One region of the Glutamicibacter sp. 0426 genome, then DNA from elsewhere that is predicted to be linked to it. Evidence: predicted binding sites of a transcription regulator. Region 1 holds the regulator's gene; the other holds the start of a gene.

The links. The regulator Rex, encoded in region 1, represses fermentation and respiration genes when NADH is low (regulators of the CRP and FNR family bind a similar motif). The targets are predictions, from matches to a motif close to CTTGTGAANNNNTTCACAAG.
Region 2: a site for Rex is predicted at 9,207-9,226, ahead of BKX98_RS04765 (glyceraldehyde-3-phosphate dehydrogenase). Genes of this name have one in related genera too.

Annotation. Positions count from the first base shown of each region.
Region 1 covers NZ_MPBI01000001.1:101,818-112,618, forward strand. The annotation lists gene BKX98_RS00440 (sugar phosphate isomerase/epimerase) at 1-124, shown strand, start outside; gene proC (pyrroline-5-carboxylate reductase) at 129-971, shown strand; gene BKX98_RS00450 (TrkA family potassium uptake protein) at 1,046-1,702, opposite strand; gene BKX98_RS00455 (TrkH family potassium uptake protein) at 1,710-3,143, opposite strand; gene BKX98_RS00460 (acetoin utilization protein AcuC) at 3,349-4,518, shown strand; gene BKX98_RS00465 (helix-turn-helix transcriptional regulator) at 4,620-5,057, shown strand; gene gdhA (NADP-specific glutamate dehydrogenase) at 5,248-6,591, shown strand; gene BKX98_RS00475 (helix-turn-helix domain-containing protein) at 6,848-7,072, shown strand; gene BKX98_RS00480 (30S ribosomal protein bS22) at 7,212-7,310, shown strand; gene BKX98_RS00485 (HAD family phosphatase) at 7,413-8,219, opposite strand; gene BKX98_RS00490 (glutaredoxin family protein) at 8,282-8,527, shown strand; gene BKX98_RS00495 (redox-sensing transcriptional repressor Rex) at 8,555-9,229, shown strand; gene BKX98_RS00500 (DUF3824 domain-containing protein) at 9,335-10,111, opposite strand; gene BKX98_RS00505 (histidine phosphatase family protein) at 10,286-10,801, shown strand, end outside.
Region 2 covers NZ_MPBI01000001.1:998,262-1,009,062, forward strand. The annotation lists gene mptB (polyprenol phosphomannose-dependent alpha 1,6 mannosyltransferase MptB) at 1-977, opposite strand, end outside; gene orn (oligoribonuclease) at 1,190-1,801, shown strand; tRNA gene BKX98_RS04730 (tRNA-His) at 1,961-2,036, shown strand; gene BKX98_RS17375 (DapH/DapD/GlmU-related protein) at 2,120-2,446, opposite strand; gene BKX98_RS17380 (hypothetical protein) at 2,327-2,713, shown strand; tRNA gene BKX98_RS04740 (tRNA-His) at 3,015-3,090, shown strand; gene BKX98_RS04745 (acyl-CoA dehydrogenase family protein) at 3,774-4,922, shown strand; gene def (peptide deformylase) at 4,947-5,519, shown strand; gene BKX98_RS04755 (winged helix DNA-binding domain-containing protein) at 5,546-6,592, opposite strand; gene BKX98_RS04760 (hypothetical protein) at 6,736-7,362, opposite strand; gene BKX98_RS04765 (glyceraldehyde-3-phosphate dehydrogenase) at 7,594-9,051, opposite strand; RNA gene rnpB (RNase P RNA component class A) at 9,286-9,641, opposite strand; gene BKX98_RS04775 (YaaA family protein) at 9,775-10,563, shown strand; gene BKX98_RS04780 (VOC family protein) at 10,625-10,801, opposite strand, start outside.

The sequences.
Region 1 (10,801 bases):
CGTCGAGGTGTCCACCCGCAAGGCGCGCAATGCGGGACAAAAGGAAGAATGGCTGGGAAAGACCCTAGAATTTGCCCGCCAGCACTTAACAGTCGGCAGTGACCCCAAGCCAATGACACAATAGCCATATGAGTGAAGCAACAAAGAATCTGTCCCTGTCCTTCCTCGGTGCTGGCTCCATGAACGGCGCCATCCTGCGTGGCATCATCGGATCAGGCCATGATCCGAAGCTCATCACCGCCACCGTCCGCAGCGGCAAGCGCGCTGCAGAACTACGTGAGCTTGGCATCAACGTCCTGGTCAGCGAGGACGACCCAGAATCCAACCGCAAGGCCGCGGCCAGTGCCGACATCATTTTCCTGGGAGTGAAGCCGGTCGGCATCACCGACCTGTGCGAAGAGATTTCCGGATCCCTGGACGCGCAGAAGGTCGTTGTTTCCGTGGCCGCCGCAATCACCCTGAGCAGCATGCAGGCACATCTGCCGCAGGGCCAGCCGGTGATTCGCTCCATGCCGAACACCCCGTTGATGGTCGGTGCAGGCGTTGTGGGCATCAGCCCGGCTGAAAGCGTCAGCGAAGAGCAAACCCAGCTGGTCACCGACCTGCTCTCCGGCTCCGGCGATGTGCACGTCATCGGCGAGGATCAGCAAAACGCGCTCTCCGCAATTTCCGGTTCCGGCCCTGCCTATGCCTTCTACCTCGCTGAAGCCATGGCCAACGCCGGTGTGGCCATGGGCTTGGACGAGAAGCTGTCCATCGCGCTGGCCCGTGCCACCGTGGCTGGCGCAGGCAAGATGCTCTCGGACCCTGATGCGGATCCGGCGGCCCTGCGCAAGGCAGTGACCAGTCCAAAAGGCACCACCGAGCAGGCCATCGCCACCTTCGATGAGCACGGCATTCCAAAGATCATTGCTGCCGGAACCCAAGCGGCAGCGGCTCGTGCGGCCCAATTGAGCGACGAGCTCGGCTAGACCCCAACACGTGAAACGGCGGTGGCCGGCAACCAACTGGATGCCGGCCACCGCCGTTTTCGAATCCTTTGGCCCTAGGGGCGGGCCGCGAACCGCTCCAGCAGATCCACGTGTCCCGAGACGATCAGGACATCTCGACGCGTCACCATGGTATCGGGGATTGCGTAAGTGAAGTCCTCACCAGGGGACTTCACCCCGACAATGGTCACCCCGTACTTGGAGCGGACCTGGGACTGGGCCAAGGTGAAGCCCTGGGTCTCCTTGGGCGGGTACATTTTCACGATGGCGAAGCCGTCATCGAATTCGATGAAGTCGAGCATGCGACCGCCGACCAGGTGCGCGGCACGCACCCCGGCATCGGCTTCCGGATAGATGACATGGTTGGCGCCGATGCGCGTAAGGATCTTTCCATGGGACGGAGTGATGGCCTTGACCCACAGGTGCTCGATGCCCAGATCCACCAGGTTGACGGTGATCAGCACCGAGGATTCGATGGAAGTGCCGACGCCCACGACAGCAGAGGAGAATTCCTGGGCGCCGAGCTGGCGCAGCGCATCGATGTTGGTTGCGTCGGCCGCGACAACGTGGGTCAGGGTGCTGGCCCACTGCTGGACGAGCTCCGGGCTGCGCTCGATGGCCAGCACTTCGCGGCCCTGCTTGACCAGCGTCTCGGCGACAGAGGCACCGAAGCGGCCCAAGCCGATCACCAGCACCGGGGCATTGTGGTCCATGTTCTTGTCAGCCAATGAGAGGCCTTTCTTCTGGAAGTCTGAACAACGTGTTGCGGTGGCGCATGGTCAATGCGCTGGCGAGTGTAATGCTGCCGATGCGTCCGGCAAACATCAACGCGCTGAGCACATATTTGCCAGCCGGAGGCAGTTCTTGCGATACGCCGGTGCTCAGCCCTACGGTAGCAAAGGCCGAAATCGACTCGAACAGGGCACGCGAGAAGCCCACTGATTCATCAATGGTCACCAGTGCCCCGGTAGCGACCATCACCAGCGAAGCGCCCATGGCGACCACTGAGATGGCCACGCGCATGGTGCCCTGAGGAATCTGCCGGCCGAAGGCCTTCGCGTCCGTATCGCCGCGGACCTCTGCCAGAATGGCCAAGAACATCACGGCAATGGTGGTGACCTTGATGCCGCCAGCGGTGGAAGCTGAACCGCCACCGGCAAACATCAATGCGTCGGTCAGCAGGACGGTCACCTGGTGGATGTCGTTCTGGTCCACCAGATTGAATCCACCGGAACGGGTCATCGTCGAGGCGAAGAATCCATGAATGATCTTGTCGCTCAAGGACAGACCCCCAATGGTCTTGGGATTGGCCCATTCGAATACCAGCCACAGGAAGGATCCGGCAAAGAGCAGGATCGTGGTGGTGAGCATGGTCAGCTTAGTATGCAGGTTCCACTTCTTGATGTTGAACTTGTGCGCCAGGAGCACCATGATGACCGGGAACCCCAAGGAACCGGTGAAAACGCCGGCCATCAAGGGTCCCAGGATCCACAGGTCGGTTTCATAGGGAACCAAACCATCGGAGTGCGGGGTGAAGCCTGCATTGTTGAAAGCCGAGACTGCATAGAAAATTCCGTGCCAGATGGAGGACAGCACGCTTTCGCCCAGAATGTAGAAGCGCGGGATCAAGAACAGCGCGATCACCGCCTGCAGGCTGATCGCCGTGAGGATCACGATGCGCAGCAGCGAGCTGACCTCGCCCAGCGCAGAGGCTCCAGAACTGTTCATGGAGTTCTGGGCCATCAGCTTGGCTCGCACGCCCAGCTTGCGCGATACCGCCAGGGACATGATGGAGGCCAAGGTCAAAATGCCCAACCCGCCCATGAACGTCGCGACCAGCATGATCAGCTGGCCGGCAAATGACCAATGCACCGCGGTGGAGACGGTGGTGAGGCCGGTGACGCACACCGCCGACACCGCCGTGAACAATGCGTCATGCAGCGCGGTGGCTTCTCCGGTGGCCGAGGAAAACGGTGCGGCCAGCAGGGAAGTGAACAGCGTGATGGCCAAGAGGAAAGCGCCAAGAGTCAAGCGCGCGGGGGAGCGCACGGTGAAGTCGGCGACTGCGATGCGAACCGCCAGCCATTTCTTGCGTCGCCGTTCACGCATTTCAGCTGCCCGGGCACTGGGGCCCGGTGCACTGGCTGTGCTCATTTATTTCTCGCCGTTTCCTCGGGAACAGTACTTTGCCATGCGGAATTGAAGTCCTCCTAGTAATTTACGCGTTTCCACCGCTAAACGCTTGCGTTGCCCGCCTGAAGACCCGACAAGCCTCGCAATCTGCCATAAATTCATGAGTTGGATCACTATCGGGTAGCCTGAATTCGTGTTAGATCCGCAGCATGCCCCACGGTCCACCATGGTGATGTGGGATGAACAGTATCTGAAGTACAAATTCAGCGACTGGCATCCGATGCACCCTTCGCGGCTAGAGCTGACCTATCGGCTCAGCGACGAGCTGGATGTTTTCGATGCGCAGAACGTCTCGATCCAGGCGCCAGAAGTTGCCGAGGACGCGGTTATCGGCACGGTTCACGACCAGACCTATATCGACCAGGTACGACGGGTCAGCAACGATCCGGCACTGGTTGCCGAAGAATTCGGCTTGGGCACTGAAGACGACCCGGTATTCGCCGGGATGCATGAAGCAGCCGGGCGCATCGTGGGAGGTTCGGTGATGGCGGCCCAAGCCATCATGGATGAAGATGTTGTCCGTGCAGTGAATTTCGCCGGCGGCATGCACCATGCAGCGAAGAGCAAAGCCAGCGGTTTTTGCATCTACAACGACGCTGCCGCCGCGATCCAGCGCATGCTGGAACAGGGCGCGAAGCGCGTAGTCTACATAGATGTCGACGCGCATCATGGGGATGGCACCGAATCGATCTTCTGGGATGACGAACGTGTGCTGACAATTTCCATCCACGAATCGGGATTGTCGCTTTTTCCGGGAACCGGATTCGCCAATGAAATCGGCGGCAAGGATGCCCAGGGCAGCGCAGTCAATGTCGCTCTTCCGGCCATGACCGGGGACTCCGGGTGGATGCGTGCTTTCCATGCGATCGTTCCCCAACTGGTGCGCGCCTTCAAGCCGGAAATCATTGTCTCCCAGCATGGATGCGATGCGCACCGTGATGACGACATGACCAATTTGAAGCTGTCGGTCGATGCCCAACGCCAGGCCGCCTTGGATATTTCCCATCTGGCGGACGAACTGTGCGAAGGCCGTTGGCTGGCTACCGGAGGCGGGGGTTATAACGTCACTGCCGTCGTGCCGCGTACCTGGACCCATCTGACCGCGATTGTCGCCGGCAAGCCGGTGCCGTTGCGCACCTATGTCCCCGAGACTTTCCGCCGCTATGTCCTGGAAAAGTACGGGCGTGCCATGCCTTATCTCATGGGCGACGATGCCCAGTTGTGGTGGCGCAATTGGGAAGTTGGCTATGATCCGGCCGATCCGGTGGACCGGACCATCATTGCTACCCGCAAAGAAGTTTTCCCGCTATTTGGCCTTGATCCCTGGTTTGACTAGCCTCGGGTCGTTGCGACCACTGGGCGCAGCAACAGGACTTCACAGCTTTTTCGAGAAGGAAATTGATTGCCATTCATTCATATGCCGTTAGGGTTATGAGTGTGGCAATTGATGAAGTATTTTCGGCGTTGGCTGAGCCGACCCGACGCAGGATCATAGAAGCGCTCAAGTCCGAGCCGAAAGCCGTGGGCACCTTGGTCACGGAACTGGAGATTTCCCAGCCGACCGTTTCCAAGCACCTGAAGGTATTGCGCGAAGCTGAGCTCGTGAGCATGGCCGCTGCCGGGCAGCGGCGCATCTACAGCATCGACACCGCTGCGCTCGAAGACCTCGTGCATTGGTGCACCGAATTGGTTCCTGCACCAGCGGTGGACCAGGAACCGGCAACGGCCGAAACCGGAACCGAGGGGCAGCTGGCTGTGGCATCGAATCCGACCGCCCAGCAGATCGGCCGCCGCGTGGGCCAAGGCTTGGAACAAGTTACGGGACGTGCGCAGGAATTCTTCGAGAAACTTCCTCGGTTCGGACGCCGACGCTAGGCGTTGTCCAGTCTTCGACGCTGCAACCGGGCAAAATGGTCAATCTTTTAAGTTACGCGCGCAATCCTGTTTTATAACAAGAAAATTTTGTTCAGAATGCCCAGCATGGCATTCTCGTGTGCGGGGCAGTGACGCCGGCTATGAGGCCCCTCGTGCGCCTGTGCCTGCCCCAAGTGATGAGGAGAAGAACTTGGACAAGCACTTAGCGACGATTCGCGACGAAGTCTTCCGCCGCAATCCCGGCGAAGCAGAATTCCATCAGGCCGTCACAGAAGTATTCGAGAGCCTTGAAGCCGTATCGGTCAAGCACCCTGAATACGCTGAAGCCGCAATCCTGCAGCGTTTGTGCGAACCTGAACGCCAGATCATCTTCCGCGTGCCATGGGTTGACGACGAAGGACGCGTGCAGATCAACCGCGGCTTCCGCGTTGAATTCAACTCGGCACTAGGCCCATACAAGGGCGGTCTGCGCTTCCACCCATCGGTCTACCTTGGCATCGTCAAGTTCCTGGGCTTCGAGCAGATCTTCAAGAACTCCCTGACCGGCATGCCAATCGGCGGCGGCAAGGGCGGCTCGGACTTCGACCCCCGCGGCAAGTCCGATGGCGAAGTCATGCGCTTCTGCCAGTCCTTCATGACCGAGCTCTACCGCCACATTGGCGAATACACCGACGTGCCAGCAGGCGACATCGGCGTGGGTGGCCGCGAAATCGGCTACCTCTTCGGCCAGTACAAGCGCATCACCAACCGCTACGAGTCCGGCGTGCTGACCGGCAAGGGCTTGAGCTGGGGCGGTTCCCTGGTTCGCCCGGAAGCCACCGGCTACGGCGCAGTGATCTTCACCGAAGAAATGCTCAAGACCCGCGGCCAGACCTTCGACGGCCAGCGTGTGGTCGTTTCCGGTTCGGGCAACGTGGCAATCCACGCCATCGAGAAGGCGCAGGCACTGGGAGCCAAGGTCGTCACCGCCTCCGACTCGGCCGGCTTCATCGTCGACGAAGGCGGCATCGACCTGGATCTGCTGCGCCAGATCAAGGAAGTCGAGCGCGGGCGCATCTCCGAGTACGCCGAACGCCGTGGCAGCAAGAAGGTCAAGTACGTCGCAGGCGGCAGCGTCTGGGACGTCGAAGGCACCGTGGCCCTGCCATGCGCAACCCAGAACGAGTTGGGTGCCGAGGCTGCGAAGAAGATGGTCGCCGCTGGCACCATTGCCGTCGCCGAAGGCGCCAACATGCCTACCACCGCTGAGGCAACGTCGATCTTCCAGGATGCCGGAGTGCTCTTCGGCCCAGGCAAGGCCGCCAACGCTGGCGGTGTCGCCACCTCGGCCCTGGAGATGCAGCAGAACGCCAGCCGCGATGCATGGACCTTCGAGCACACCGAGCGCCGCCTGACCGAGATCATGGTCGGCATCCACGACAGCTGTGCTGCCACTGCAGACGAGTACGGCATGCCAGGCAACTACGTCGCCGGTGCCAACATCGCTGGCTTCGTGAAGGTTGCTGACGCCATGCTAGCGCAAGGCGTCATCTAGTAATTCAGTTTGTTGCAATCCGCGTGGATTCATCGGAACCCCGGTGAATCCACGCGGATTGTCTCATTCTGGCATCGAAATATGCGATTCAGATGGTCACCGGTGTGTTTCGTGATGCAAAAGTTACAAAAGTGCGATTAGACTAGTACAAAGCGAACGTGAACCTGAACCGCCGATGTTGATCCAAAGTCGTGTAAGTTCATCTTCGCTAAAATAACGCGACGAATTAGAGATCAGCGTCAGGAGAATATCCCGCATGACGGATAAACAGAATTTTGCCGGAGCCCGATTCATGACTGTGGCCGAAGTCGCCGACATGATGCGTGTTTCCAAAATGACCGTTTATCGGCTGATCCACGCCGGTGATCTGCCAGCTGTTCAGTTCGGTCGCTCCTATCGTGTTCCGGAAAACGCCGTGGAATCATATCTGAATGCCGCGGCCATTGATCCGCAGCACGGTACCGGTTCCTACGGTCGATAGTCCGCGCGATGGTCAGAGCATGGCCGAAAAGCGGGTAATCTGTTAAGGAACGTTTAACGTCCGGTCAACCTTGTCCTTGTGCTCGCGCGCAAGCAGGCGTTTGGGGTTGACGCATTTATTTAGTTTGTGAGGAACCACTATGGGCTCTGTTATCAAGAAGCGCCGCAAGCGTATGTCGAAGAAGAAGCACCGCAAATTGCTTCGCAAGACCCGCCACCAGCGTCGCAACAAGAAGTAAATCTGCTTCTGAGCGTTTGCCGCTTGGCAATCATCGCCACCGCTTCACAGTGATACTGCTGAACGGTGGCGATTGCTTTATCCAAAACCGCTCAACGCCCGCCTAAGAGCCGGAACGGCGCACGAATGAACGCCGGGCAGCCCAGAGCGCGCCAAGGACGCCAGCGGCCTTCAGGCCCAGTTTGGCGGCCCGCTGGCCGGTGCGGAAGTCATAGACCTGCCAGCCGCGGCGCTTGGCGTAGGCGCGCAGCCGTGCATCGGGATTGATGCACACCGGATGGCCCACGGCTTCAAGCAGGGGAACATCATTGTAGGAATCCGAGTACGCCCAGGACTTCGATAACGAGATTCCGCGAGCCTTCGCCAGGGAGCGCACGGCCTGGGCCTTTTCCGCAGCATGCAGGATCGGACTGGCCAGCGCTCCGGTGTAGAAACCGTCTTCGCTGGCCACTACGGTGCCCAGTGCGCCGGTAAGTTCCAGGCGATCTGAGATGACATTCGCCACTTCCAGGGGAGTGGCAGTGACCAGCCAGACCTCACGCCCCACCGTCCGATGCTGGCGGGCAATGGCTACCGTCCCGGTCCACAGCTTGGGTTCGATGTATTCGTCATAGATCTCGTTGCCGATCTTCTCGATCTCTGATACCGGAATCCCGCGAACCATCATCAACGCACGGTCGCGGATCTGGTGGATGTCCCCGAGGTGCTCGCCTCGGGCGGCGAAGCGCAGCTGCTTGAGCGCGAACCAGAGGATTTCGCGGAACTGGAAGAAACGGCGCTCATGCAGCTTGCGGGCCAGCAGATACAGCGAGGCGCCGCGCACAAGTGTGTTGTCGACATCGAAAAAAGCGGCGACCGTTTCCGGCGCCAGGGCGGAATTCGGGCTGGGGTGTGGATCGATGGAAGGCATTTGATCCAGTTTATTTCATCGCCAAGTTTAAGCGTGGTTACGGCTCGTGAGATTATAGGCAGGTGAGTACTTTGCATCAGATCCAGCTATTGGTTCGAGAAGGCTGCCACCTGTGCCACGCCGCACGCGCAACCGTGGCCGAGGTGACTGGACGGCTGAATATGGAGTTTTCCGAACTCGATATCGACCAGCACCCTGAACTGCTGGCAAAGCACCACGAAGAAGTGCCGGTGCTGCTCATCGACGGAGCAGTCCGCGACTTCTGGCACATCGACGCACAGCGTCTCGAACGGCTGCTGCGCAGCTAGCCGCGGCGGAATTCATGAATATGCGTTGTGCTCGTCCAGAGCACCGAAAAGTGCGGGAGAACGAAGATGTCAGAGCTTGAAGCCCGGGTCCTGCCTGAGGCCACGCTGGCTCGACTGACTCAATACCTGCGCGCGCTGAACGCCCTGGAAGCCCAAGGCCTGGAACGCACCAGTTCCGGGGTGCTGGCCAAGGAAGCCGGCGTTAACCCCTCCATCTTGCGCAAGGACCTTTCCTGGTTGGGATCCTACGGAACCCGCGGTGTGGGCTATGTGGTCCGCGAGCTGGCAGAACATATCAGCCGCACACTTGGCTTGAACCAGGACTGGCGTGTGGCCATTCTCGGCGCAGGCAACCTCGGCCGGGCGCTCAGCGGCTATGCAGGGTTCAGGACTCGCGGCTTCAACGTCAAGGCGATTCTGGATGTCGATCCTGCACTGGTGGGCAGCGCAGTTGGCGAACTGCATGTGGAAGCCATCGCGGACTTGGCTGCTGTCGTGGAACGCGAGGAAATCAACATTGCCGTCCTAGCCGTCCCCGGAGAAGCCGCGCAGGATCTGGTCTACGAACTGGCCGAGCTGTCGGTCCGCTCGGTGCTCTCCTTCGCGCCGAAGCCGCTGCGCGTACCAGCGGGAATGAATCTGCGGCGCGTCGACCTGTCCACCGAATTGCAGATCCTTGCCTACCTCGCCGTCCAAGGCTGAAACTCCGGCAAGCAGAAAGGCGTAGCCGCATCATCCTCCGATGGGATGACGCGGCTACGCCTTGATTGTTCTTGCGGGGCCTAGCGAAGCTGCAAGGCCAGGGGTTTAGCGGAAGCCCGCAAGGCGGGCCTGACGGCGCTGCGCAATGTATTGCGAGGACGGGCGCAGCCAGGAGAAGACCACGCCGGCAACGCCCAGCAAGATGCCCACAACGTAGACGGCATTGATGATTCCGGCCTGGGTGTCGGCGAACATGCTGATCATTGGAACGGTCGTCACGAGGTTCAGCAGCGAAATCGCACCGAGGATCGTGGCGATAATGCGCATGGCGCCCACGCCGCGGCCAACGAAGAAGCCCACCAGGAAGTACAGGCCCAAGGTGATGACCATGCCGACAATCACGAAGCTCGACATCATGGAATTGACCTGGGACATGAACGCTTCAGGGCTGGCCATCATCTGCTCGACCAGCGGATCCTGCTCCATGCCAGGAGTGCTCTGCATCTGCTTCTCGAACTCTTCTTGGACCAAGGACCACTGCTGGCCAATCATGTTCGCCATCATGTTGGAGTTGGCCATCAGCCAGCTGGCCAGGGCGCTGAAAATGCCGGCGAGCAAGATCAAGCCAAAGGCGATGGCCAAGGTCCGCGGACGCTCGGTCGGCGGCTGCACGCCAGCGTAGCCGCCCTGCTGGCCATACTGGTCGTAGCCCGGAGCCTGCGGCTGCCCGTAGGGATTCGGATTCTGGCCGTACGGGTTCTGGCCATAGGGCGAGGGCTGCTGGCCGTAGGGGTTTTCACCGTAAGGGTTCTGCGATGACCCCTGGCCCGAAGGGTTCGGGTTATAGGGCTGGCCCGGCTGGTTAGGATCGTAGTCGCTCATCATGCATCCTTCTGGGTCGAACTATCTTATTTACCAAGCGTAGTGGCAGGTCATTGTGTGCAACCCCTCCGAAAGGATGGTTTTTCCATATGGGATTCCAATGCGTGTCCTGTGAATAGTTGACGGTGGCCACAATATGGCTAATTTGCACCGAATATTTGAGACACTGGAATCATGCCATTATCGACTGTCCATTTGTTGCGCCATGGGGAAGTTTTCAACCCTGACCGTATGCTCTACGGCAGGATCCCCGGCTTCGGGCTCTCGGAACTGGGATTCCAGATGGCCGATGGGGCAGGCGAATATTTTGCCAAGCGCCAGGCCGAAGGCGGCAACGTGGTCCGGTTGGTAGCCTCTCCGCTCTTGCGTGCCCAGCAGACTGCCGCGCCGACCTCCAAGGCCTTGGACCTGCAGATCCACACCGACGAACGGGTGATTGAAGCGGGCAACAAGCTCGAGGGCCTGTCCAAGGTCGCAGAGCACCTGCGCCAGCCGAAGTATTGGCCACTGCTGGTCAACCCGCTGAAGCCTTCATGGGGTGAAGCCTACGTCGAGCAGGTAGCCCGCATGCGCCTGGCCATGGACGAGCATCGCAAGGCAGCGGTCGCCGAACACGGCGAAGGCTCCGAGGTCATCATCGTCAGCCATCAGCTGCCGATCTGGGTGACGCGCCGAGCCGCCGAGAAGAAG
Region 2 (10,801 bases), 900 kb from region 1:
AGCCAGCCGAACCAGTAGCCGTTGAGCCAGCCCACCAGGGTCATCAGCGCGAGGAATAGCATGCCGGTGTAGAACCAGTACAGGATGCGGCGCGGCCATCTGGCGTCCGGGCCTGCCCAGAGCAGGCCGATGAACGGCAGCAGCACCAGGGTGATCGGCTTGACGCCGACCGAGGCGGCGAGCACGACCACCGCCCAGAATCCGTGGCGCTTGCAGGCCAGGTAGACGGCCCATACGGCCAGGCCGGTCATCAGCGAGTCGTTATGCGCGCTGGCCACGAAGTTGACGAGGAACAGCGGGTTGGCCACGGTCATCCAGGTTGCCTTGGCTCCGGACACCGCGTGCAGTTCGGCCAGCTTCGGAACGAAGTGCAGGCACAGCAGCACGCCGATGAACGCGATGGCGCGGAAAGCCAGGATGGCCACGTCGGTGGAGCCGCCGACAATGTTGACCACAAGCCATTCGATGCTCAGGTACAGCGGGCCATAGGGGGTGCCGTCCTGGGCCCACATCGTGTCGGTTCCCAGCTGGAACCAGTTGTTCAGCGAGGAAATGCCGTCAACGTAGGGATCCTGCCCGGCGTCGACCAAACGGCCCTGGCCGATGTAGGCGAACACGTCGCGGCTCATGATCGGCAGGGTGACGAGCATCGGGATGCTCCACAGCCAGACGGCGCGGCGGACCACCTTCAGCGAGCCTTCGCCCCAGCCCTTGAGCTTCTGTCCCAGCCGCCACCACGAGCGGAAGAGCAGCCAGCAGCCCAGGGCCAGCAGGATCACGCACGCAGTCACGCCGGCCGGTTCGGTGCGCAGCATGATGAAGAATGGGTCGCGGTTCAGCGGGGAGACGCTGGCCAGCCAGCCGGTGCCGAAGGATCCGAAGAGGATCAGGGAGGAACCGATGACGCCGCTGAGAAGGGTCCTGTTCACTCCAGCGTAGGGCGGGGAGCTCACTGCGGCTGGGTTGCTGGCTGACACGTTGGCACCTCGGGCTGTAACGGACATGAGTTCGAGAGTAATTAGGCCAGCGTCGCCTGCGCTTTGCCCTTGCGGGCGTGGCACGTCAACAGCCGGAAATCTCAGACGATTTTAGCATTCACCATGCCTTCGGGCAGGTTGAGACACTGTTCTTCCGCACCGTTAAGAGGGTGCGCTCCCCCACAGCGTTCGCTGAAGTGTAGATTGGTTGCGTGGCTAGTAATTCAGAAAAAATTGTATGGATCGATTGCGAGATGACCGGATTGGATCTGGTTAATGACGCATTGATCGAAGTAGCGGTGCTCATTACCGACTCGGATCTGGAGATCGTCGATGAGGGCATCCAGGTTGTCATCAAGCCCGAGCCGGCGGCTCTGGCGCAGATGGATGACTTCGTGCGCAATATGCATGTGGCCAGCGGCCTGCTGCCCGAGCTGGAGAACGGCATTTCCATGGCCGAAGCCCAGCGCCTGGTGGTCGACTACATCAAGAAGCACGTTCCGGAGCCGAAGAAGGCGCTGCTCGGCGGCAACTCGGTGGGAACCGACAAGAACTTCTTGGCCCGCGATATGCCCGAGGTCATCGAGCACCTGCACTACCGCATTATCGATGTGTCGACCCTGAAGGAACTGAGCCGCCGCTGGTTCCCGAAGGCCCACTATGGCGCTCCGGCCAAGACCGGCAACCACCGGGCGCTGGGCGACATCCAGGACTCGATCAATGAGCTTCGCTACTACCGCCAAGCCATCATGGTTCCGGCTCCAGGCCCAACCTCCGACGAGGCCCGGAAGATCGCCACGGGGATCAGCCAGAGCGCCGGCTAGCTGCCAGGGATGAGCCCCTGGGGCATGGGTGATGCACTGCACAGTGGCCCAGGGGCTTTCCGATTGGCGTCCAAGCGGAAAATACGTGTATAGTATTTCTCGTTGCCCGATACGGAATCGATTCGCAAAAGCGTTCTGACTAGTATCGAAGCGAACATGGTGGGTATAGCTCAGTCGGTAGAGCGTCTGGTTGTGGTCCAGAAGGTCGCGGGTTCAAACCCCGTTACTCACCCCAGCAGTAAAGGCTCGATTCGGAATGGAAATTCCGAGTCGAGTCTTTTGCTTTCCCCGCACGCCAGATTGCACCGCCGCGCAGAATCAGACCGTGCGCACCACCCTGGCTGGCGATCCGACCACCACTGCACCAGCAGGAACATCCTTGGTTACCACCGAGGCAGCAGCAACCACAGCATTGTCGCCGATCGTCACGCCGGAAAGTATCGTCGCATTCGCGCCAACCCAGACATTGCGCCCAATGCTCACCGGGGCCGGAAGCATGTCAGCTCGACGGGCAGGATCGAGATCATGGTTGAGCGTAGCCACGACGACGTTATGGCCGACCAAGCACTCGTCCCCGATGCTGATGCCGCCCTGGTCCTGGAACTTGCACCCGGCATTGATGAAGACGCGCTTGCCCAGTTTGATATTGCGTCCAAAGTCCGAGTTGAACGGCGGGAACAACATCACCGAATCGTCAACATGCCTGCCGGTCAATTGCCGGAGGAGCTCGTGCACTTCATGTGGACTGCGGTAGCCGCTATTCAATTCCGCGCAGATGCGCAACGCGTCCTGGCTCGCGCTATGCATGAGAGCATGCAGCTCAGAACCGGCGGCAATTCGCTGGCCGGAATCCAGCACTTCCAAAAGATCATCAACGTCCACGACTCCCCCATCAGCGATTCGTGCCATTAGGTCGAACTAGAGCGGCTTTCGTGCATCCTCATGGAGCCAGGTTATCCGCCTCACTTGCCATACCACTGTGGCACCAGGCGCCGCAGGCAAGGGCAACAGCATGGCACTGAACATCACCCGTTATGCCAGATCAGCAACGCACGACAGGTTCCCAATCACGAATCATGAGCATCGCGTCACAATCCCATTGGCAGCACTGGGCGAATTGGTATTTCTGGCTCGAATGCGTGTATAGTAATTTTCGTTGCCCGGTACGAAATCTTGAGCGCTATTGCTTCTGACTAGTATCGAAGTAGACATGGTGGGTATAGCTCAGTCGGTAGAGCGTCTGGTTGTGGTCCAGAAGGTCGCGGGTTCAAACCCCGTTACTCACCCCAGTTCGAAAGATCTGGTTTGGAATGGAAATTCTGAACCAGATCTTTTTTGCTTCCAGCACTGTGGAGCTCCATGACCACGGCGGCACATTTCCTGGCTCAGTGTTCGACTTCATACCGCCGACAGCCATCGCATGAACCCGTGAGATACAAGGTCATGCCCAAGACGGGCAAAACGGTTTCACTGAACAGACGAGCTCCTCGTCACGCTGCCTCGCTGCTCCCCGCCCAGAGCGACCTGCAATCCGCCTATCAACCGTCCAAATGGAGCGTCAACCACACGGGGCACCCAGACGCATCGGGCTGCGCGCCACGCAAAGTCACGAGTCCAGGCACGGGCAAGACCGGCAAGCCCAGTCCATTACCGAGGCCAGCTGCAAGCACGATACGGAAGCGCCTAGATGAACAGGAAACTCGGCCCTACCGGCGAGCGCAACGCCGCCCAAATGAGGCATTAAGTCATATTTCGGCAGGTTGAAACACTGATTCGAAAGTATGTTCGAATGCTCGGCGTTTCGAGGTCTAATCCCGTGTTTTTCGAGACTTTTTGCGTTATTTGGTGACTTGAATCGTTGTTTGCCCTGGCGAATAGGCATGAATTGGCCTGAGCAACCATAATGGATCATGTACTTCGGCAAGCCAGTGAGCTACATGCCTTCGTTCTATCCACCGAAAGGTACTCCCCTGTGAAACGCGCGCTCTTTGAAGAGGACCACGAGCAGTTCCGTGAACTGGCTATGGAGTTCAATGCCCGGGAGATTTCCGGCAAATACGCCCAGTGGGAGAAGGAGCACCAGATCCCTCGTGAGGTGTGGCAGGCCGCCGGCGAAAACGGCCTGCTGGGTCTTGCCGTGCCCGAGGAGTTCGGTGGCATGGGGATCGATGACTACCGCTTCCGTGTAGTGCTTGACGAGGAGTTCGTGCGTGCCGGGCATCTGGCCGTGGCATTGGCATTCCACCTGCATGACGATCTGGTTCTGCCTTATCTGCTGTCCTACGGTTCTGCCGAGCTCAAGGACAAGTGGCTGCCGCGCATGGTCGATGGCTCCACCATTACCTCCTGCGCGTTTACCGAGCCTGGCGCGGGGTCCGACCTGCGTGCCGTACGCACCAAGGCGGTCCGAGATGGAGATGACTGGCTGATCAGCGGGCAGAAGACTTTCATCGGCAATGCAGCCTTCGGCGATGCCGCGCTGGTGCTGGCGCGTACCGATGGCGAAAGCGGACGGGCCACCGAGCAGTCCTTCTCGTTGTTCATGGTCGAGCGTTCCGAGGGTTACACCAATGGCAGCCCCTTCGACAAGATCGGGTTGCGCGCTTCTGATACCGCTGAGCTGTTCTTCGACGATGTCCGCGTTACGGCTGCCGACCTGGTTGGCGAAGCCGGCCAGGGCCTGGCCTACGTCAAGGCGCACCTCCCCCAGGCCCGCCTGGCAATTGCCGTGGCAGCGTCGGCGATCTGCACCGCGTCCTTCGAGCAGGCGCTGGAGCATGCGCAGAACCGCTCGACCTTCGGCCAGGCGCTGACCGAGTACCAGAACACCCGTTTCGAGCTGGCCAACCTGAAGACTGAGGCGCATGTCACCCAGAGCTTCGTGGATCGGGCTGTGCTGGCGTTCAACGATGGCGAGCTGGATCCTGCAGAGGCCGCGGAGGTCAAGCTTTGGGCTAGTGAGAGCGCCAAGAAGCTTTCCGATCGGGCGTTGCAGATCCATGGCGGCTACGGCTACATCATGGAGTACCCGATCGCCCAGTCGTTCACCGCCTCGCGCTTGCTGACCATTTTCGGTGGCACAAGTGAGATCATGCGTGAAACTATTGGACGAGCACTCTAAGCACTTTTGAAAGGAACTGATCACGTGCCTATTCGGCAGATCACTGTTTACGGAGAACCTGTACTTCACCAGCGTGCGGTGGAGGTCACCGAGTTTGACGACGCCTTGCGCGAGCTCGTTGCCGATATGCACGTCACCATGGATGAGGCGCACGGTGTCGGCTTGGCCGCTCCGCAGATCGGTTTGGGCCTGCGCATGTTCACCTACGTCTTCGCGGACCAGGATGATGCTCCCGAGCGCGGTGTGGTGATCAATCCCAAGCTGACCCTTTCGAAGGTTTCGCAGGCTCCTGCCCATCCCGATGACCATTCGGAGGGCTGCTTGTCCGTACCTGGCTTGAACTACCCGTTGCAGCGCGCCGACTATGCGAAGGTGGAGGGCTTCGACGAGTTCGGCAAGCCGATCTCCTTCGAGGCGCATGGCTGGTTCGCCCGCATCATGCAGCACGAGTACGACCACTTGGACGGCCTGCTGTACGTGGACAAGCTGCAGCCGCGCTGGGAGAAGAAGTGGAAGAAGGCCAAGAAGGCTCTTGGCTGGGGCGTACCGGGCAATACCTGGTTGCCGGGTACCGATGAGGACCCCTTCGGCCACTAGGCCAGTGTCGATTGCCAGGCAGCCGCCTACCGGGCGGTCTTGAAGTCCAGATACCGCTGATGCAGCGCCGCACCGAGTCGATCGGTCGGCGCTGCTTCTGCATTCCAGAGCCTTGCCGCCCTGCCTTGTTCAAGCCAGAAGGGCAGGAACATGCCATTCTTTCCCGGCAGGATCTGCTGGGCCATCTGCTCATCGGCTGCCAGCGCCCGATCCGCATAGCCCAGGTAGTACTCGTCAAAGGGACCCAGCAGGCGCAGCGGCAACCGGGTGGACTGCGGCGTTTCAAGCTCGCGGTGGGCCAGGCTTCCGGCAATGACCCAATAGTTTTCTCCTCGCTCATCGTTGCCTGCGCTGACCAGCACGTCATCAAGGGCTTGGGCAGCAGTTCTCATGGCAGAAAGCGTCTGCCCCGCGTACCAGGCTGCGTCGCGGATGGTGGCTGGCCCATGGGAGCTGAGATAGCGGCGCAATATTTCCGCCAGCGGATCCGCCGGTTCCCGGTGCTGTGCAATCCGTTCATCGACGAGCACGAAGTCCTGGGCGGTGAGCTTTGCACCATCAGGGGTGGGCCCCAGGCAGATCAAACCGTCCAGGGCAAGGACCTGCAGCAGGTGCAAGCCGCGTTGCTTGTCCGTCTCGATTCCGTGCCGGTTCAGCACGTTGAAGAGCCCGGTTCGGCAGGCCTGTCCGGACTCCTGCAAATGCGAGCTGATGACGCCGGCAGCCTGGTCAATGACCTGTGCGTCGATCTGCAGTCCGCGCAGGCGTGCGGCCGCTGAGCGCATGGTGCGTTCACGGCTAGCCCGCACCAGCCACCGCGCGTCTTCGGCCACGCAGATGTGCAGCGTGCCTCGCATGGTCCATGACCGGACCAGTTGACCTTCGGCGAACAGCGCGTCGACTTGCTGGCGGGATTCTTGCGCTGCGGAGCGCTGGGCCAGCCCGTAGCGTCCTGCAGCGAAGTCCTGGGACTGGAAGGCGAGCATGTGCTCTGAGGCTTGCAGCGTGGATTCTGCCGGTTCCAGCAGAAGCTGGCTGGCCATGCGTGCTGCCAGTACCCTGGTCCTGTCCATCGGTCCACCTCGATCCCATCCCCGATGGCGTAGAGCCTAGCAGTCCGGCGCAGCGGATGCGCCTCCGGATCCGCAGCCTCCATGCCTCGCCTTGATGTGCAGATGGTCGTTGACGGAAGACCGCCGCAGCAACTGGCGACGCCTCACGTCAGCGGCGCGCGACTCCACTCTGCGAGTGCCTGCCTGAGCAGGGACCAGTTGGCGGCGGTTTCGAAGGAGGTTGCCAGGTGCGAATCGCCTAGCCGGTGCATGCAGTACCCAGCCCACGGCACCACGATGAGATCCGTCAACCCGCGCTCCCAGGCGGCGACCAGCACCGGCTGGACCTCCGTGCTGCGCAGCACCGGTTCTGGATTCAATCCCAACCACGGATCGAACACCTGTTCCCATTGCTCGAATACGATGAGGTCGATCCCCTCGTCGCCGTACTGCTGGGTCCAGAAATCATTGCCGGTGGCTGAACCGGTTGCCGCGGTAGTTGCCGCCAGCCCGGGGATGCGATGGGCACCCCGCGCCTTTCCCGCCCACGCGTTCGACCAGGTCTGGATCGATCGTTGCTCCGACAGGTCCCGGTCAACTTCATCCGGCAGGGCCGAGGAGCCCGTCTCGGGAACCGGGCTGAGCTGGGGCAGGGCGAGATCTCCGGCCAGGCCCCAGGCCTGCCGGATGAACAGCAGCATCTGGATAGGCTGCGCGTGATCATCCACGGGCAGCGACATGTCCGAGGGCCACCGGCCGTGGCGCGGGGCCGGATTAGTTGATCGCATCATGCCCCGAGCCTTGCACAGGACACTTCCTCTAGCAACAGGTACTGTGCGCACGGGACAAGACGGCGAGCGACGGGATACGCGCACATTCGGCTGGTTTCGGCGCCGGAACAGAACAGCCGGCACCGCGAATCGCGCACGGGACGGGTTCGGCCTCAATCCTGGCATGCAAGAAGGGACCATCCCAACGCTTGGTTCGTTGGAATGGCCCCTTCAGCTGAAACCCTTGAGGTCCTAGGCGGTGACGGCTTCTGCCTTCACTGCAGGAACTGCGGCTGGGTGGGTACCGGCCATGGTTTCGATGACGCGGACTACCTGGCAGGAGTAGCCGAATTCGTTGTCGTACCAAACGTAGACGACAGCGTTCTTGCCGGACACGATGGTGGCCAGGCCGTCAACGATGCCAGCGCGGCGCGAGCCGACGAAGTCGGTGGAAACAACCTCAGGCGAATCGATGTAGTCGATCTGCTTGTGCAGGTTCGAGGTCAGCGAGGTTTCGCGCAGGTAGGCGTTCAGCTCTTCCTTGGTGGTCTCGTTCTCAAGGTTGAGGTTCAGGATCGCCATGGAGACATCCGGGGTAGGAACGCGGATGGCGTTGCCGGTCAGCTTGCCTTCGAACTCCGGCAGGGCCTTGGCAACAGCCTTGGCGGCACCGGTTTCGGTGATCACCATGTTCAGCGCTGCCGAGCGGCCGCGGCGTTCGCCCTTGTGGAAGTTGTCGATCAGGTTCTGGTCGTTGGTGAACGAGTGAACGGTCTCGACGTGCCCGTGGGTAACGCCGAACTTCTCGTTCAGCGCCTTGAGCACAGGGGTGATGGCGTTGGTGGTGCACGATGCAGCGGTGACGATCTTGTCTTCTGCGGTGATCCACGAATCGTTGATGCCGTGGACGATGTTCTTCAGATCGCCCTTGCCGGGTGCGGTCAGCAGGACACGGGAAACGCCCTTGGCCTGCAGGTGCTGGGACAGGCCGGCCTCGTCGCGCCAGCGGCCGGTGTTGTCCACGACGATGGCGTTGTCGATGCCGTGCTCGGTGTAGTCAACGGTGGTCGGGTCATTCGAGTAGATGACCTTGATCAGGGTGCCGTTAGCGAGGATGGTGCTGTTTTCCTCGTCAACGGTGATCGAGCCGTCGAAGCGGCCGTGCACCGAGTCGCGGCGCAGCAGCGAGGCGCGCTTGACCAAGTCGTTCTCCGCGCCCTTGCGGACTACGATGGCGCGCAGGCGCAGGCCGTAGCCGCCGCGCTCGATGAGGATGCGGGCCAGCAGGCGGCCGATGCGGCCGAAGCCGTACAGCACGACATCCTGCGGTTCTGCGTCGGTTGCGCCAGCCTGGCCAACCTTCTCGCCCAATTCATCAGCCAGGAAGGCGTTCAGATCAGCGGAACCGGACTCCTTGAACTTCTTGTTCATACGGCCGAGATCAACGGAGACCGAGCCGACATTCAGGGACTCGATGGCATCGAGGATCGCCTTGGTGTCGTTCAGGTCGAGCTCTTCGCCATCGATGCGGCGCACGACGCGGTGGGCCTTGATGATGTCGATGGCGGACTGGTTGATCAGCTTGCGGCCGTAGACGGAGGTCACCACATTGTTCTTGCGGTACAGACGTCCGATCAGTGGAATCATGGCCTCGGCGAGCTCTTCGCGCCCGCTCCATTCTTGCTGGGCAACGACAGACTGCTGGGTCACAGAAAATCCTTCCAATTCAGCCGACTCGCAGATCCATGAAGTCGGTTGGCACCGTGGGAAGCACCATTGCTTTTGCGGTGGCACGAGGTAACAGGATCATCCTCGTAAGTACATGATCCATTCTAGACCGTGCGCTGAAAAAGCGCGGATCGGGAACTGTGAATCATCTCACGAGCGGGCAAGGGCCGGGCGATGCGACCAGGAATGAAGGGCTGGATGCAGCCATGGGATTAATGAATGGGATGGCCGATACGCCGGGTTTTGTCGCGCCGAAGCGGGACGGTCATCTATCTACGACTGCCGTTGCCGGCAGCCTCTAGCGGTCCACCCGACTGCATGGGGCGAACAGCCCTCATAACGCAGTCTGTCTGACCTTGCTCCGAGTGGGGTTTACCTAGCCACCCCAATCACTTGGGGTGCTGGTGGTCTCTTACACCACCGTTTCACCCTTACCAGGAAAACCTGGCGGTCTATTTTCTGTGGCACTAGCCTGCGGGTTACCCCGAGTGGGCGTTACCCACCACCCTGTTCTGCGGAGCCCGGACGTTCCTCGGGACAATTGCTTGCCACGCGACCGTCTGGCCATCCCATTCACTACCAGTCTAATCGGTTCAGGACAGCCTTCGGACCACTTTCGAACACTGGATCGCTCACAGCCGGAGTCGCCACGGCGGGGACATGGCCGGCGCAGAGCAGCAGGTGGACTCCGATAAGCTGGAGAGCGTGCTTATTTTTTTGCCGCCTTCCGAAGGCAAGACCGCCCACGCCGAAGGAGCTCCCTTCGAAATCGAAGATCTCTCTTTTCCGGAGCTCTCTGCCGAACGCCGCCTCGTGCTCGACACCCTGGCAGAAGTCTCGGCAAGGGAAGATGCCATGGACCTGCTGGGGGTCGGAGCTTCGCTGGCCAATGAGGTAGCTCGGAATATCAACCTGCACACCGAGCCGGCCGCCCAGGCTCACGACATCTACTCGGGGGTGCTCTTCGAAGCCCTGGGCTACGCGAGCCTGGATGAAGCCGCGCGGCGGCGCGCCGACGAATCCGTCATCGTGATCTCCGCGCTGTGGGGGGCCGTGCGATTTGGCGATCGCATTCCGCCCTACCGCTTGTCAATGTCGGTCAAGCTCGAGCCGCTGGGCAAGCTGGCCACCTGGTGGAAGAAGCGGCTGGCCACGGTGCTCGATGAGGCGGCCGGCAGCCAGCTGATCGTTGACGCCCGGTCGAGCACCTACGCAGCCGCCTACAAGCCAGCCAGTGGCAACACCGTTGCGGTCAATGTGTTCCAGATGCGCAACGGAACGCCGAAAGTGGTCTCGCATTTCGCCAAGCACACCCGCGGCGAGGTCGCCCGCTTCCTGGTCGAGCAGCCGGTCGAACCAAGGAATCCTGGAGAATTGCTCGACCTGGTCCAGACCAAGTGGGAAGCGTCGCTGGTGGAAGACAAGAAGGGCCTGGCCCTGAACATCCTGCTGCCAGAAGACCACCAGTTCACCACCGTGAAGCACGCCGCCTGAGAGCGTTGCGAAGGAGAATGATGCCGTGCCAGCCGGGCAATTCCGCTAGGCCTGCATGGCATCATCGCTGCGCTGCAACCAGTTCGACTTCGAATCCGGAAGCATCCTCCAAATAGGCCGCATAGTGCTGCGCTCCCCCGGCGTATGGGTGCAGTTGCGCGAACATGAGGCTGAAACCGCGCTCCAGCGCTTCGGCGGCCAACGTGTCGACGGCCTGCCTGGTGCCGGCTTGGAAGGC